Regions from separate parts of the Amycolatopsis coloradensis genome, predicted to be linked through region 1. Evidence: riboswitches for the same ligand, from Rfam matches in the RefSeq annotation. Region 1 holds a riboswitch; the other holds the start of a gene.

Region 1 (8,085 bases):
CGCCGACCACGAGCATCGTGTCCATCCGCCCCGACACTTCGGCCAGCCGCCGGACACCGGCGAGCAGGATCCCCGACGAACTCCGCGTCGTCCGCCCGTGCACCGTGGCCAGTTCGACGGCGTAGGGCGGCGCGGCACCGTGTGAGTTCGCGATCTCCATCGCCCCGCTGGGACAGGCGACATCGAGTATCTGTGCGTCGTCGAAGGCGACGATCACCACGCGGCGCACCGAGCCCATTCCAGTCCCCACAAGGAGAATCTACCCGCCGGACCCCTGTTCCGGCGACGGACTCGGACGGCGCGTTCTCCTGAACCGCCTTCTCTGCCGGAATCGCACCGCCCCGGGCGGGCCGTCCCTGTGCCGGAAGGCACGTCGTGGAAGTCGTCGGCGCCGTTCAGTGACCACAGTGGACAGTGGGTGGCGACGCGGGACATCGTCGTGGCGGCCACGGTGCCGCTCCGCGGAGACACCGACGGTGCTCGAAAAGACAGGTAGGGCTCAGTCGGCCGCGAGGATTTCGGCCAGCCGGAGAGTGTCCCGGAGATAGCGCTCGTAAGGAAAACCGGCCGCGATGAGCCCTTCACGCAACTCGTCACAAAGTGGCTTTCCCGTGGCATGGAAGGCTTTCCGGCCGCGATCGGTGATCCGGACCAGCCGGCGCCGCGCGTGTTCGGGGTCTACGGTGATCCGCACCAGCCCGTCCGCTTCGAGTGGTCGCAGGGCCCGGCTGATCGCCGGATCGGAGACCGACAGCGCCTGGGCGAGCCGGTGCTGCGTCGTCGGCTCGATGTCCTCGAGCGTGCCCAGAAGCCGTATCTGGCTGTAAGTCAAACCATCGGGGTCGTCAGCGCGCCGCCGGGCCGCTTCGCCCATCAGCATGACCACCCGGTGCAGCAAGTCCGCGAGTCCGTCGTCCACGACCTCACCATACCAGAGTGTTGACGGGTTAATATTAACCAGGTAAGACTGAACTCGTGGACACCTTCGCTTACCTCGCCCAATCCGCCTTCCCGATGGTCTGGATCGTCGTGCCCGCCGTCGGAGCCTTCCTCCGTGCCCGCCACGCGACGTCATCTCGGGAACGACTCGAAATCTGGCAGCGCTGGTGGGCCATCGGCGCCTTCGGCTGCGGCAGCCTGTGGATGACGGTCGCCTTTCTCGCCTTCCCGGAGGTCATGGCCACCGCGATCGGCTTCGACCGGACGCCGTTCATGTTCGAGATCGCCTTCGCGAACCTCGCGCTGGCCGTGATGGGCTTCCGGGCCGCCTCGGCGTCCGCGCGCGAACGCGTCACCATCGGCATCGGCGGCGGGATGTTCCTCTGGGGAGCCGCGATCGGCCACGTTTACCAGTGGTTCGCCAACGGTGACCACTCCCCCGGCAACACCGGCGGAGTCCTCGTCAACGACATCCTGATCCCGGCGGTCATGATCATCCTTGCCGTGCGATCCCGGCGGCTCGCGACCGTCCCGCGGCCCGCCGCGGAACTCGTCGCCTGAGCCCGCGGGAGCTGTCCTCATGACGACTACACAGACCGACCAAGCGACCGGAAAGGCCGCCGCCGAGCGGCTCAGCATCTTCGTCGACGCGGTGATCGCGATCGCGCTCACCTTGCTGGCGCTGGATCTCCCGATCCCCCACGGCGACACCACCGGCGCCATGCTGAGCTCGATCTCGGACCACGGCAAGGAATACTTCGCCTTCGCGCTCGGCTTCGCGGTGATCTCCGCCCACTGGCGCGCGCACCACGAGATCTTCCCCTACGTCCGCTCGCTGAGCGGCCGCCTGATCAGTCTCACCCTGCTCTGGCTGTTCATGCAGGTCCTGATGCCGTTCGCGACGCGGGTCATCACCGCCGAGGGAGCGTTCCCTCTCCGGTTCAGCCTGTACGCGATGGTTCAGGTCCTGGCCTCCGCGTCGTTCGCGCTGATCATCAGGGAGATCCGGCGCGAACACCTGTACGTGACCGACGGACCGCCCCGGGTGTTCGCCCAGAGCCTGACGCGCAGCGTCTGCTTGGCCGCGGTGTTCGGGATCTCCGTGCCCGTCTCGTTCCTGACGGACGACGCCGTCGCCTACCTGTGCTGGCTCGCGGCGCCTGTCACGCTCGCCGTCGCCCGCCGCGTCCAGGACCGCAGGTCGTCCGGCACCTGAGCGGCCTGACCGGACCGGGTCAGCGCAGCGCCGTCAGGACGTAGTCGTCGCCGGACTGCCACACCGGCGCCACTTCGGCGAAGCCCGCTTCCCGGAGCAGCCTGGTGTGTTCCTGCGGGCTCAGCCGGTTGCCGTAGCCGGTCGAGATGCCGCGCAACTCGTCGGCCGTGAACCGCCCCCGCAGCGCGGGATCGGCGGCGACCGCCTCCCACCAGGCCTTCCATTCCTCGTTGGCGCCGACCCCGGCACGGACCGCCCGCCGGTTCTTGACCACCTCGGCGAGGTCGCGGATACCGGGTTGTTCGTCGTAGAGGTGGTCGCCGTTGACGAGCGCTCCGCCCTCCCTCAGCGCTCCGGCGAGGTCACGGTAGACGTCGGCGAGCCGCTCGGGACGCAGCCAGTGCAACGCGGTCGTCGAGACGGCGGCGTCGACCGGCCCCCATTTCAGCCAGCCACTCTCGGCGAGGTCGGCCTGGAGGTACTCGATGTCCGCCTGCCGCGGCCGGGTGGCCCGGGCGAGGGCGAGCAGGAACGGGTCGTTGTCGACGCCGATGACCCGTGCGCGCGGCAGCCGCCCGGCGAGCCTCGTGGCCAGCGATCCCGGGCCGCATCCGAGGTCCAGCACCAGCGGCTCGGCGACGTCACGGCATACGTGCTCGACGACGTCGATCAGCACGGCGAAGCGTTCTTCGCGGTCCGCGACGTAGCGTTCCTGCTGGATGTCCCACCGGCGCACCCAGTCCGCCGCGAGCTTCTCGTCCACCGGCCTCCCCTTCGTGATCTTGATCCTGTGTAGCACACCCCTGGCATGGGTTACCGTGGGCGCCACAACGCAAGAAGGTGCCCGTCGGGGGAAGCCGGTGTGAATCCGGCGCTGACCCGCAACCGTGAACGGCCTGGGAAGACGTCTCAGCGCCGTGAGCCGGACTGCCCGCCGGGTACCGCCAGCCCCAACTGTCGTGGAGTACGGAGCGGGGTCCCGTTCACGTGCGGCCGCGCGCCCGGGACAGTGCTCGATGTCCCGGAGGTTCCTATGACGCGCCATCCGCTCACCCGCCGGCGGCTGCTCGCCCTGGCCGCTCTCACGCCGCTGGCCGCGTGCGGGACCGCACCGGCGGATACCGGCCGGTTGAGGGTCGCGTTCGCCGCGGGCGGCTCGAAGGAGACCCTGGACCCGTCTCAGGTCTCCCTTTTCGTCGACCAAGCGCGGGCCAAGGCGCTCTTCGACACGCTGGTCGCCTACAACGCCGACACCTCGTTGCGGCCGCGGCTGGCCGAGTCCTGGGAAAGCGACGATTCCGGCACACGCTGGCGGATCCGGCTGCGGCGGGCGGCCTTCCACGACGGCCGTCCGGTCACGGCGGACGACGTGCTCTACACCTTCCGGCGGATCGCCGATCCCGCACTGGCGTCTTCGTCACGGCAGTACTTCGCGAAGGTGGACTTCGGCCGCAGCAAAGCGGTGTCCCCTGCCGAAATCGAGCTGACACTGACGGCTCCCGACTTCGAGTTCCCGTCGGGCTGGGGCGCTCCCGGCGCGGAGATCGTGCCCGCCGGGACGACGGATTTCACGGCACCGGTCGGCTCCGGTCCGTTCCGTTTCGTCTCGTTCACCCCCGGCGGGCCGGCGGTGTTCCGCAAGAACGAGTCCCATTGGGACGGCGCGCCGGGCATCGACGAGCTGGAATTCGTACCGGTCAACGAGGAAGCCGCACGCGTCAACGCCTTGCTGTCCGGGCAGGTCGACTACGCCCACGATCTCGCGGCCGGTACCGCGGCCCGCTTGGCCGGTGACGGGCGTGTCTCGTTGCTCGAAGCCAAGGGAACGACGATGCAGGGCATGATGCTGCGCGTGACGCGGCCGCCGTTCGCGGATCCGAGGCTGATGCGCGCCGTACTGTCCGGAGTGGACAGAGAAGCGCTGAACCGCGTCGCACTGGCCGGACGCGGCGAGATCGGCAACGACCTGTTCGGCAAAGGACTCCGCGGGTACGCCACCGGCATCCCCCAGCGCGGCCGCGATGTCGAGGCGGCCCGCTCGCTCGTCCGCGAGTCGGGCGCGGAGGGGCTGGCCTTCGCCGTCGAAACCAGCGACGTCGATCCGGGCTTCGCCACCGCGGCCACCCTGATTTCCCAGCAGCTCGGGGAAATCGGGCTGAAGGTCACACCGAACACGCGCGCGTCGAGCACCTATTTCAGCGAGATCAAGACCAAGGGGGTCGCCGCGCTCACCCGTACGGCGACCCTGCCGGTGCCGACGTTCCTCAATCAGCGCTTCCGGACCGGCGGTTCGAACAACGTCAACGGTTTCGCCTCGCCGGAGTTCGACGCCCTCATGGACCGGGCCGCGGCCACCCCGGACGAGAGTGCCCGGCTGGCGCTGTTCGGTGACGCCCAGCGGATCGTGCACGAATCCGGAGGTCTGCTCGCCTGGGGGTTCAGCACCTGGACGATCGGCGTGTCGAAGCGGGTGTCCGGATTGGTGTCCGCGCCGCCGAACACCTTCGACTGGGCGAGGTTCGACCGCGCCCGGCTGTCCTGACGTGCCTGGTTACGCCGCCCGGCGGCTGGGCTTCGCCGTTCTGCAGGCGATGTTCGTGCTGGTCGCGACGTTCGCCGTGACCGCGCTGCTCCCCGGCGACGCGGCGTCGGTCGTGCTCGGCGAGCAGGCCACCGACGAGCAGGTGGCGACCGTGCGCCACCGGCTCGGCCTCGACCAGCCGATCCTCGACCGGTTCGGGCACTGGTTTTCCGGGCTGCTCACCGGTGATCTCGGCCGGTCGCTCGTGACCGGCGCCCCGGTGACCGAGGAGATCGCCCGCCGCTTCGCCGCCACCGCCCTGCTCGCCGGGGTGACCCTGCTCGTGCTCGTACCGCTCGCGCTGGGCATCGGGGTGACCTGTGGGCTGCGCGAAGGATCGAGGATCGACCGGGTGCTCACCTCGGTCACGCTGTTCCTGCACGCGATTCCCGAGTTCGTCCTCGGTCTGCTGCTGGTCGCCGGATTCGCCGTCTACACCGGTTTGCTCCCGGCGACCGCGGCCGGAACCGAGCCGGCCGCACGCCCCGAAGTGCTCGTGCTGCCGGTGATCGTGCTGGTCGCCCGGCAGCTGTGCGATGTCGCCCGGCAGCTCCGGATCGGGATCGCCGAGCAGACCCGGGGCCAGGTGGCCGGGCATCTGCGCCTGCTCGGCCTGCCCGAACGCACCGTGGTGCTGCGGCATCTCCTGCCCGCCGCCGCGGCTCCCGCCGTGCAGCAACTCGCCCGCGCCGTCGAAGGGCTGCTGACCGGCACGGTGATCGTCGAATCCCTGTTCGCGTTCACCGGTCTCGGCACGGGTTTCGTCGAAGCCGTGCAGAACCGGGACGTCCCGCAGGTGCAGGGATACGTGCTGACGTTCGCCGTCGTGGTCGTGCTCGGGAACCTGGTCGCCGACCTCGTGGCGCATCGGCTCACGCCGCAGCGGGAGCCCGCGAAATGGTGAAGCGGACGTTCGGGTGGTCCCTCCTCGCGGTGCCGCTGGTGCTCGCGATGGCCGGGCCGGTGATCGCGGGCCCCGTGGAGTCCGTCGGCGCGCCGTGGCAGGCACCGGACGCCGCTCATCCGCTCGGCACCGACGTCCTCGGCCGCGACGCGCTCACGGTGATCCTCGCGGGCGGGTTCCCCGTGATCGGCATGACGGCCGCCGCACTCGGGCTCGCCTACCTGATCGGGGTGCCGCTCGGTCTCGTCGCGGCCGGGCGGGGACGGCTGGCCGACGAGGCCGTGATGCGGTCCCTCGATCTCGTACTGGCCTTCCCGTCGCTGCTGGTGCTCATGGTGCTCGCCGCGACCGGGCACCGTGGGCCCGGCGTGCTCATTCCCGTCGTCGCCGTACTCCAGTTGCCCGCGATCACCCGCGTGGTGCGGGCCGCGGCCTTGGCGCCTGGCTGCCGCACAGCCGTGGAAGCCCTCACCCTGCAAGGACAACCGTGGTGGCGCGTCCAGCTCGGGTACGTCGCCCGGCACCTCGCCGGCCCCGTCGCGACCGACGCCGGCACACGGCTCGGCGTGGTGCTCTACCTGCTGGCGTCGGCGAACTTCCTCGGACTCGGCCTGCCCGCCGATTCCCCGGACTGGGCCGTGGTCATCGAACGCAACAGCGAAGCCCTCTACACCTCGCCCGCGGTCGTCCTCGTTCCCGCCGCGCTGCTGATGGCGTTGTGCGTCGGCACGAACCTCGTCACCGACCGGCTGCTCGCCGTCCGGCGGGTGATCCCGTGACCGTCCTGGAGATCGCCGGCCTGTCCGCCCGCGCCGGCGAGACCGTTCTGCTCGACGACGTCTCACTGTCCCTCGAACCGGGCCGGGTACTCGTCGTGCTCGGCGCGTCCGGCACGGGAAAGACCACCCTGGGTCTCGCCGCGACCGGACAGGCCCGCCCGGGGATCACGCTGTCCGGGTCGGTGATGCTGGCGGGGTCCCCGCTGCTGGGCCGAACCGCTTCCGAACTGCGACGGGCCCGGGCCGGCGTCGTCGGCCACCTGCCGCAGCAGCCGTCGGCGGTACTGGACCCGGTCCGCCGCTGCGGTCCGGTGCTGGCCGAACTCGCCGCCCTCCGCCACCGCGGCCGTGCCGCGCGCCTGGCGGCGGCCCGCACCGCGCTGGCGGAATCGGGACTCGAACAGACGTTGTGGCGCCGATTCCCGCACCAGCTGTCCGGCGGGCAGCAGCAGCGCATGGCCCTCGCCACCACTCTCGTGAACCGGCCACGGGTGCTGGTCCTCGACGAGCCGACCAGTGGTCTCGACGCGGCGAACAGGGCCGTGCTCACCGCCCGGCTCGCGGAGCTCTCCCAGGCCGGGACGGCGTTGCTGATCCTGACCCACGACCTCACGCTGGCCCGTGCCCTGGCAGGCGACGTCGCCGAACTCCGCGACCACCGCTTGGTGCCGTCCCCGACGGTCCCCGGACCCGTTCGCATCGATGGCCCGCCACCCTCGTCGCCGTCCTCGCCGGTGCTCGTCGTTCGCGGGCTCACCGTGCGCGCCGGGCGGACGACGCTCGTCGAGGACTTCGACCTGGAACTGGCGGCGGGCAGCCGGACCACGCTCGCCGGCACGTCGGGCGCGGGCAAGACGACCCTCGCCCGCGCGCTCGCCGGATTGACCCCACCGAGCGCGGGCACGATCGAAATCGACGGCGTCCGGCTCCCCCGCCTCGCCCGTCGTCGCACTCGCGCGCACCTGCGCGCGGTCCAATACGTCCACCAGGACAGCCGCGCGTCCTTCGACGAATTCCGCGACGTGCTCGACCAGGTGGCCGACACCGCCCGTCTCCTTCGCGGCCTCAGCCGCGCGGACGCCCGGCTCGAAGCGATGGAGACCCTGCGCTCCCTCGGTATCGACGCGGCCGACCGGCGTCCCGGCCTGCTCTCCGGTGGCCAGCTCCAGCGTTGCGCCGTGGCCCGCGCGCTCCTCGCCCACCCCAAGGTGCTGATCTGCGACGAAGTGACCTCGGCGCTCGACGCGGCCAACCGCACGCGACTGCTGGACGTTCTCGCCGCCGCTGCGAATCGGCACGGCACCGCGCTGCTCATGATCAGCCATGACGACGCCTCGGCTCCGCTCACGATCACGATGAGGGCGACGCCTGAGTCACCGAGGTGACCATGGAGGCACTCGACTGTCCATTAGGGACAGTTTCGGGGCGTGCTTCTTTTTGTCGTCCGGTTCGTGTGCTTCGACGCGCGTTCCCTCAAGCTGGGCCCGATGGTCCGCCCCCGACGTTGCGAAAGTGGCTTTCGCAACACGCCACCTCTGGCCCCAAGCCGCCAGAATTGTCCTTTATGGACACAAAGCGCAGGCTCTCCACCGGCTCAGCCGTATGCCCGCACCTTCTCCCGGCGTGACCGGAAACCCAACCCCGGAAGCGACCACCGACCGCCGGG
Region 2 (8,085 bases), 160 kb from region 1:
GAAGTGGCTCGCGTTGTCCAGCTCCATGTATGCCTTCTCCGCCGAAGCGGGAATGCTGGTGTAGAACGGGATCGAGTGCGACGCCACCGGCGCGACGGAGTCGGACTCGCCGCCGATGACGAACGTCGGCACCCTCAGCGAGGACCACGACTTCTGCGTGTTCCACGGCGCGAGCGGTACCGCGGCCTGCAGCGAGGGCCGGTCCTGCGCGGCTTCGAGCGAACCGCCGCCGCCCATCGAGTGGCCCGCCACCGCGAGCCGGGTGGTGTCGATGCGGGACCGGACGGTGCTGCGCTGGGTCAGGTAGTCGAGCGCGGCCAGCAGCTGGTCACCGCGGCTGTCGGGCTGGTCGTAGATCGTGTTGGTGTCGATCGTGAACACCACGAAGCCCTGCGACGCCAGCCGCGGGCCCATCCACGCGATACTCGACTGGGTCGCGGTGAACCCCGGCGAGATGGCGACCGCGCCGAACGTGCCCTGCGCGGTGCTGGTGGGGTAGTAGATGGTTCCGCCGCCGAAGCCGGTGACGGCCAGGCTCGACACGGAAGTCTGGGATACCGCGAACGAGCCGCGAGAGGCTTCGATGCTGCTTTCCGTCGGGTCGGGTCCTCGTTCGTAGGGGTTCTCGGCGGCGTAGGCCGCGGGGGCGACAGTGAGTGCCGCGACGGTGGCCAGTCCACAAAGGATCCGGGTCGTACTACGCATGGTGCCGTCTCCGTTCGCCGTTGAACACGGTCCGTGGTGATGGACTGTGGCAAACGCCCGGAGGGGGCTGCATCGGTGAAATCGCCAGTCTTGATCCGCGACCGTTCCCGCCGGGCCGGTCGCCCGTACGATCGGCGATCGTGAACCCCTCAGCCGAGGACATAGTCCGCACCGCGGCGCGGTGGATCGATCGCGGCGTCCGCGTCGACACCTCCGCCTTCGCCCAGGAACTGGGCATCTCGCGCAGCACGCTGTTCCGCCGTGTCGGCAACCGGGAAGACCTGCTCGGTGATGCCCTCTACTACCTGTCCGAGCGCACCCTGACGGCCGCCGCGCGCACCTGGGAGCGCGAAGAGGGCGACGTGGTGCGCAACGCGGCCGGTGAACTGCGCTGTCTTTCGATCATGCGCGAGTACCGGTCCGTGCTGGCGGCGAGTGCCGGGTTCCGGCGCTTCCTCGACGACGAGCCGGTGCTGGCGATCAGGCTGCTGACCGATCCGGACGGCCGCGTCCAGCCGCGAGTGATCGCGGCACACGTCGAGCTCCTTCGCCGCGACGTCGAGGACGGCGGCTTCGTGCCCGCGGTCAGCCTGGACAGCCTGTGTTACGCGATCGTGCGGCTTGGGGAGGCGTTCCTGTACTCGGACGTCCTCGCCTCCCGGACCCCCGATCTCGAAGCGGCGTCGACACTGCTCGGAGCGCTCGTGGAAGGACGGGTGCCGAGCAGGACCTTGTGAAACACTTGCGCCTGGTGTTTCATCGAGAGGGATCTCGAGGAGGCGCCGATGCCTGTGTACCCGCTGCGGGGGAGGGACGACCTCTTCGGCGGGCTGAGGTCGGTCGCCGGGCGTGCCGTGCTGGTCCGCGGTGCGGAAGGCCTGGGCAAATCGGCCCTGCTCACCGAGCTGCGCGCCACCCTCGGCGTCCGCCTCGTCGGTGTGCGGGGCCTGCGAGCGGAAAGCGAGCTGCCCTACGGCGCCCTGCAGCGGATGTTCGGCGCGCCGGTCTCCGGCGGCGCGGAGGCACGAGACCGGCTCGGAGCTGTTTCGGCGCCGACGATCTGCTGGGTCGACGACGCGCACTGGGTCGATCCGGAGTCCTTGGCGGCGCTGGGTTTCGCCGCCAGGCGACTGGCGGGAGCGCCGGTCGGGATGGTGCTCGCCTCGCGATCTGGATCCGACGAATTCGATTCCGTCGAGCTGCCGCCGTTGCCCGTTTCCGCCGCCGATCAGGTGCTGCGTGACCGCGGCGTGCCCGCCGGGGTGCGCCCGCAGCTGGTCGAACTGGGTGACGGGAACCCGGCCGACCTCGTAGCGCTGGCGGCTTCGCTGACACCCGCTCAGGCGGCCGGGCGGGAGCCGGTTTCGCCGATCCTGCGGGAGCGTCTGCCTCGCTACGCGGCCGAGCTCGACGCGATGCGGCTCGACGAACGTCTCCGTTTTCTCGCCACCTGCATGGACTTCACCGCGAGGAAGGCGACCTGGTACGCGGCGGCGTCCCCGGCCGACCGCAGGGCGGCGCACGCGCGGCTGGCCTCCGCCGAGGAGGGGCCCGACGCGCTCTGGCATCGCGCGATGGCGGCGGCCACGCCGTCCGAGCCGCTCGCGGACGCGCTCGCCGCGGCACCGGCGGTGGATCACGCGGCCGCGGCCCGGCAGCTCGAACGCGCCGCCGCCCTGACCGCCGATCCGGCCACGCGGGCGACCCGGCTGCTGGCCGCGGCGGACGCGGCCTGGCAGGCGGGCAGACCTGGGTGGGCACGGCTGCTGCTGTCCAGAGTGGACACTGAACCGGGCGCGGTGGCGTTGCTGCACGGGGAGATCGAGCTGCGTGACGGCGATCCCGCCGTCGCCACCCACGAACTGGGCGCAGCGGCGGAACTGCTGCCCGATCCGGCGGGCGCGCTCCTGCTGGCGGGTGAGGCGCGCAGGCTCGGTGGTGACCTGAGCGGCTACCGGGCTCTCGCCCGGGCGGTCCCGGCGGGCGACGGGCTGGTCTCCGCGCATTTCCACGGTCTGACCTCGGTTTACGCCGGACGTCACGAGGACGCCGTCACTCCGCTGAAGGACGCTGTCGCCAAGGGGATGGCCGGCTCGGACGTCGCAGGGGCCGTCTGGGCCGCCGAAGCGGCCTTCGCCCGCGGGCATGCCGAACGGGCGCACGAATACGCGGCCGCGGCCGTGAGCCGCGCGCGGCTCGGCAAACGCCACGCGGAACTGCCGTGGGCACTGATCTATCTGTCGCTCTCGGCCATCGCGCTCGACCGCATCCCCTGTGCGCGGGCGGCGTCCCGCGACGGCCTGCGGGCACCGCACAACCTGCGGATGGAGCATCTGACGCTGCTGGGACTGGCCGCCGCACTGCTCGGTGACCGCGTACCGGAGCTGGACGAGGCGGCCGAAGGCATCGCCGAACGCGGTCTAGGCAGGCCCGCCGCGGTCGCCGCGTGGGCGAACGCCTGCCTGGACCTGGCCGAAGACCGGCCCGACGACGCGTTGAGCAGGCTCGAAGATCTCGCTTCGGGCGTCTCCGGCGACCAGCCGGTGATCCGGGTGCTGGCCACTCCGCAACTCGTCGAGGCGGCCGTCTGTGCCGGGCGGCCCGAACGCGCACTGGCCGCGCTGGAGGTGTTCGACCGCTGGACCCTCGCGGGCGCGGAACCCTGCTGGCTCGCGCTGAGCCACCGCTGTCACGCGCTGACCGCGCCGGATCCCGGTGTGGCGGAACGGCGTTTCGTCCTGGCCATCGAGGCGCACCGGCGGGCGGGCGGCGCGATGGAACTCGCCAGGACCCGGTTCGCCTACGCCACTTTGCTGCGACGGCATCGGCGGACCCGGGACGCCCGCGACCAGTTCCGCGATGCCTTGCGGGGCTTCGAAAACGTCGGCGCGACCCGGTTCGCCGAACGGGCAAGGGCCGGGCTGCGAGCGACCGGCGAGACCGTCGACTCGCCGCACCGATCGCTCGCCGGCCTCACACCGCAGCAGGACGCCATCACCCGCCTGGTGGCGGCGGGGGAGACGAACAAGGAGATCGCACGCCGGCTGGTGATCAGCCATCGCACGGTGGATCACCACCTGCGGAACATCTTCACGGCATTGGGTGTGCGGTCCCGGGTGGAACTCGCGCGCCGCGTCGCCGCCGGCGAATGAACTGCCTCGTGGGTGGGGCGTCGGCTTCGCGTGACTGGATGGACGACACGCGTGTTGGGATGGACGACTCGCGTGATTGGCTGGACGACACGCGTGATTGGGCGGACGACTCGCGGCGGAGCCCCGGCCACGGTCGTGTCGTCCATCCAATCACGCGAGTCGTCCAGCCAATCACGTGTGTCGTCCAGTCGGTCACGGGCAGGCGAGGACCGGGGCCTGCGGACGCCCACCGCCGTGCAGGTCGCTCAGCGGAACCCTGGCCAGGCCGAGGATCGCCTGCGCGGTCGCGCGCGGGGCGGTCGACGGGTTCAGGCCCGTGGCGTCGTAGGCGATCGCGCCGCGGTCCGCCTCGGCGCCGGCGCACCCGGTCTGCAGTGACCGCAGGAATTCCCGTGCCTTGACGGCGGCGGCGGGGCGGTGCCCGGCCAGCGCCTGCGCGGCGAGGCCGGTGCTGTTCGCGTTCGGCGCGTTGGTGGAGAAACCGAAGCCGCCGTTCGGGTGCTGCTTGGTGACCAGCCAGGAGGTGCCCTCCCCGGCGTTCACCGGGTCACCGGTGGCGCGCAAGGCTTGCACGACCGTCGCGGTCGCGTCGACGTCGCTCGTGCACGTCGCTTCGCCGAAGTTCAGCGGGAAACCGCCGTCGGGGCACTGGGTGCCCGCGAGGAACGTCACGGCCTGCGCCGGGACGTCGCCGGTGCGGTCCAGCGCCAGCAAGGCGAGTGACTGCGAGAGGGCGTTGGAGTAGTCGCCGTATTCGGAGCGGTCGGAGAACCGGCCGGACGGCGTGAGCAGCGAGAGCAGGCCCGCCTTCAGGTCGACGCCGCCGAACGACGCCGGGTCCTTGCCGCGGACCTGCGCGGCGAGCAGCAGTTTGGCGTGCGCGCCCGCGTACGCCTCGGTGCCGCTGCCGACGTAGCCCGTGGTGATCTCCGGTTTCGCCAGCCAGGTGATCGCCTTGTCCGCGTTCGTGTCCGACACCCCGGCCGCGGCGAACGCGAAGATCGCGTCGATCGTCAAACCCTGGTCGGGGAACTTCTGGCCGCCGAAGTCGGCCTCGAACCTTTCCCCGTCGGCCAGCTGCCTCGCGAGCCAGCCCGCGGCGGCGTCCGCCTTGTCGTGGGTGGCCGCGGCCGCCGCCGGAGCGGCGACCAGCCCGATGCCGCACAGCAGGGCGACAGCGAAAACCAAACGTCTCATGAGAACCCTTTCCCGCATTTCCACGACAGGAGTCGGTGACACCGCGCGACGTGGGTGACCGGGCTCGCCTGGAGGGCACACCGTTGCGGGACAGCGCCGGACTCTCACCGGACTTCCCCCACGACCGCGCTGAATCGGACGAACCGAAGAGTACCGCCAGGGCGCGGGTTTCGATGTGATCCTGGTGACCGACCTGGTCAGCGGTGCCTGCCGGAGGTGATCGAGTGTTAACCTCGATCGGCTCGACAACTGCACACCGCCGCCCGTGACGGGGAAGCCGGTCGAAATCCGGCGCTGTCGCGCAACCGTGGGCCCTTCACCAGGGCGAGCCGGGATACCGAACGGGCGGATGAACGAACCACTGTCGCGATAAACAGGGGTGACCGCGGCGTCTCGCGCCTGTCCTCCGTCTGCCGCAAGGAGGAGTCATGCGCCGCCGGTACCTCACCGCAGTGGCGTTCGCCGTCAGCATCGGCGTGGTCGCCGCACTGCTCACCGGGACGGCCAGCGCCGCCAACGATCCCGGCGCCGCGAAGGCGAATTCCCGCTGGCTCGCGACGAAGCTGAAGCCGGACGGCACGCTCGAGAACCCCAATGGGGGCGCACTGCCCGACCACGGCCTGATGCTCGACGTACTGTTCGCGATGTACGCGTCGGGTGACGGCGCCAAGGCCGAGCCGATCATGAAGTTCCTCGACGATGAAGGCCACGCGAGCGACTACTTCACCTGGGACGGGCTGGTTCCCGGGCTCGGGTACGACAAGATCGTCGTCGGCGGCTCGCTGGCCAAGACGCTGGTCGCCGCGCAGGTCTCCGGCCGGGACCCCCGGAATTTCGACGGGTACGACCTGGTCGCCGAGACCCATGCGGCCATCATGCGCACGGGCCCGGACAAAGGCCGGATCAGCGACTACTCGAAGGACCCGAAACTCGCCGACGCGGTGAGCAACGACGCGAACACGTTCGGCCAGGGGCTCGGCGTGATCGGGCTCGCCGCGGCGGGAGAGAACGACCGGATCGCCATCGACAGGCTGCTGACCCAGCAGTGTTCCGAGGGCTACTTCCGCCTCATTTTCGAAGACATCCCGACGAAGGAGACCGGCGACCACGTCACCCCGGACGGCCACAAGATTTCGACCTGCGACGAGGGGAAGCCGCTCGACCTTTCCCCGACCGACGGCGACGCCACGGGCCTCGCGCTCTCGGCGCTGCTGGCCGCGCGCCAGGCGGGCGCGACCGGACTCGACGCCCCGATCGCCAAGACCGTCTCGTGGCTCAAAGCGAACCAGACTTCCGGTGGCGGTTGGGGTGGTGGCGTCGGCACCGAGGCGCCGAACACCAACAGCACCGGCATGATCGTCCAGGCGCTCGCCGACGCGGGCGGTGCGGACGCGGCGGTGGACAAGGGCGTGCGGTACCTCAAATCCGCGCAGGCGAACGCCGCCGCCGACTCCGGCACCAAGCTCGCGGGCGAGCTCGGCGCGATCGCCTACAACCCGGCCGCCTACGAGGCCGCGCGCACGTCCGGCATCAGCGGCGTCGACACCTGGATCCGCGCGGGTGCCCAGGCTTCACTCGGGTTGTCGCAGGTCGGCTTCTACGCGCTCGCGAAGGGCGACACTCAGCCGCCGACCAGCGGCGCCCCGGCTCCTACGACGACCACCATCACGACGTCGGCGACGCCGCCGCCCCAACCCAAGAAGGCCGGCACGCCCAGGGCGTCCACCGTCGTCCGGCCACCGGCCGCGATCGTCACCCCGGACACGGCGACACCGGCCGCCCGCCTCGGCGCCTACCTGGCGAACCGGCTCACCGACGGTGACCACGTCGAGGTGACCGAGGACGGCAAGACCTACGTCGACTACGACGCCACCGCCGACGTGGTGCTGGCCCTGCGAGCGCTGGACCAGCAGCCGGACTCCGTCGCCCGCGCGTCGCAGTTCCTGGTGAAGCCGGAAGCCGTACAGGCCTATGCCCACGGCGCGCCCTACGAGCAAGGTGAGGCGTCGTATGCCGGACCGCTCGCGAAACTCGTGCTCGTCGCCGAGTTCGCGAAGGCCGACGTCGCCGGGCAACTGCGCTCCGATCTGGTGAAGCTGCGCGGCACCGACGGCAAGTTCACCGACACCGGATCGTTCGCCGACGCCGACGAGACCGTGGAGCGGCACGCTTGGGCGGTGCTCGCCACCGCGGCCGATCCCGGTCCCGCGGTCGAACTGCTCCTTTCACGCCAGTGCGCCGACGGAACCTTTCCGAAGCACCTCGACACCGCGGAATGCGGCTCCGGCGACCTCGCCGCGACCGCCGCCGCTGTCACCGCGCTGGCCGCCCGTCCGCACACCGACGCCGCGCCTCCGTCCAGGCGCCCGGATGGCTGGAGCGCGCGGCGCGTGTCGGCGTTCGTCTCCGCGGTGAGCGCGCTCGGCGTCCGGCCGACCGGCGAGGGCATGGTCACCGGAGAGGGCGGAGAGCCGGACATCGCGCTGAGCGCCGCCGTCGCCGCCGCGCGGCAGACCGCCGGCCTCGACGCGAGCGGAACCGCGCGATCACTGGGCGAACTGGTCCAAGCCGATGGCGGTTTGGCCAAGGGGGCCGCCGGGGAGACCGATTTCCCGACCAGTCTGGCCGCCGCGCAAGGAGTCGCGGGCCGATCCTGGCTGTCCGCGGCTGATTCGCCGCTCTCGCCCGCGATCCGGCTGCCGCTGACCGAGGCGAATCCGTCCGGTGCGCCGGTACTGGCCGCGGAGCAGTCCGGCTCCCCGCCGTCATGGCTGGTCTGGGGGCTCGCCGGACTGGCCGTCCTGCTGCTGCTCACCGTGATCGCACTGGTTTTCGTACTTCTTCGTTTCACCAAGAAAAAGGGGGCAACACCGTGAAGAGAATGCTGGCCGTGACGTCCGTCCTCATCGGACTGATCGGGCTTTCCGCCGCACCCGCGAACGCGGTCGACACCACCAAGGGCTACGCCGGGATCTGCACCGGCCCCGACGCGCTCACCGGGGTCACCGTCGTGGTCGACTTCCAGGAGCTG

What was found. Region 1 has a riboswitch for cobalamin ahead of LCL61_RS18970 (ABC transporter substrate-binding protein). Riboswitches for the same ligand answer to the same signal wherever they lie in the genome.
Region 2: it holds a riboswitch for cobalamin, as region 1 does, so the genes downstream of both, LCL61_RS19850 (prenyltransferase/squalene oxidase repeat-containing protein) here and LCL61_RS18970 (ABC transporter substrate-binding protein) in region 1, are expected to answer to the same signal.

What each region holds. Positions count from the first base shown of each region.
Region 1 covers NZ_CP150484.1:4,065,370-4,073,454, reverse strand. Annotated here, with positions in the region: gene LCL61_RS18995 (GlxA family transcriptional regulator) at 1-238, opposite strand, end outside; gene LCL61_RS18990 (MarR family winged helix-turn-helix transcriptional regulator) at 500-919, opposite strand; gene LCL61_RS18985 (DUF6790 family protein) at 976-1,500, shown strand; gene LCL61_RS18980 (TMEM175 family protein) at 1,520-2,155, shown strand; gene LCL61_RS18975 (class I SAM-dependent methyltransferase) at 2,175-2,918, opposite strand; cobalamin riboswitch at 2,957-3,108, shown strand; gene LCL61_RS18970 (ABC transporter substrate-binding protein) at 3,189-4,697, shown strand; gene LCL61_RS18965 (ABC transporter permease) at 4,699-5,640, shown strand; gene LCL61_RS18960 (ABC transporter permease) at 5,634-6,419, shown strand; gene LCL61_RS18955 (ABC transporter ATP-binding protein) at 6,416-7,804, shown strand; gene LCL61_RS18950 (hypothetical protein) at 8,014-8,085, opposite strand, start outside.
Region 2 covers NZ_CP150484.1:4,223,897-4,231,981, forward strand. Annotated here, with positions in the region: gene LCL61_RS19835 (alpha/beta hydrolase family protein) at 1-705, opposite strand, end outside; gene LCL61_RS19840 (QsdR family transcriptional regulator) at 846-1,442, shown strand; gene LCL61_RS19845 (LuxR family transcriptional regulator) at 1,491-3,857, shown strand; gene LCL61_RS19850 (prenyltransferase/squalene oxidase repeat-containing protein) at 4,050-5,054, opposite strand; cobalamin riboswitch at 5,087-5,213, opposite strand; cobalamin riboswitch at 5,326-5,393, shown strand; gene LCL61_RS19855 (hypothetical protein) at 5,483-7,930, shown strand; gene LCL61_RS19860 (flagellar hook-length control protein FliK) at 7,936-8,085, shown strand, end outside.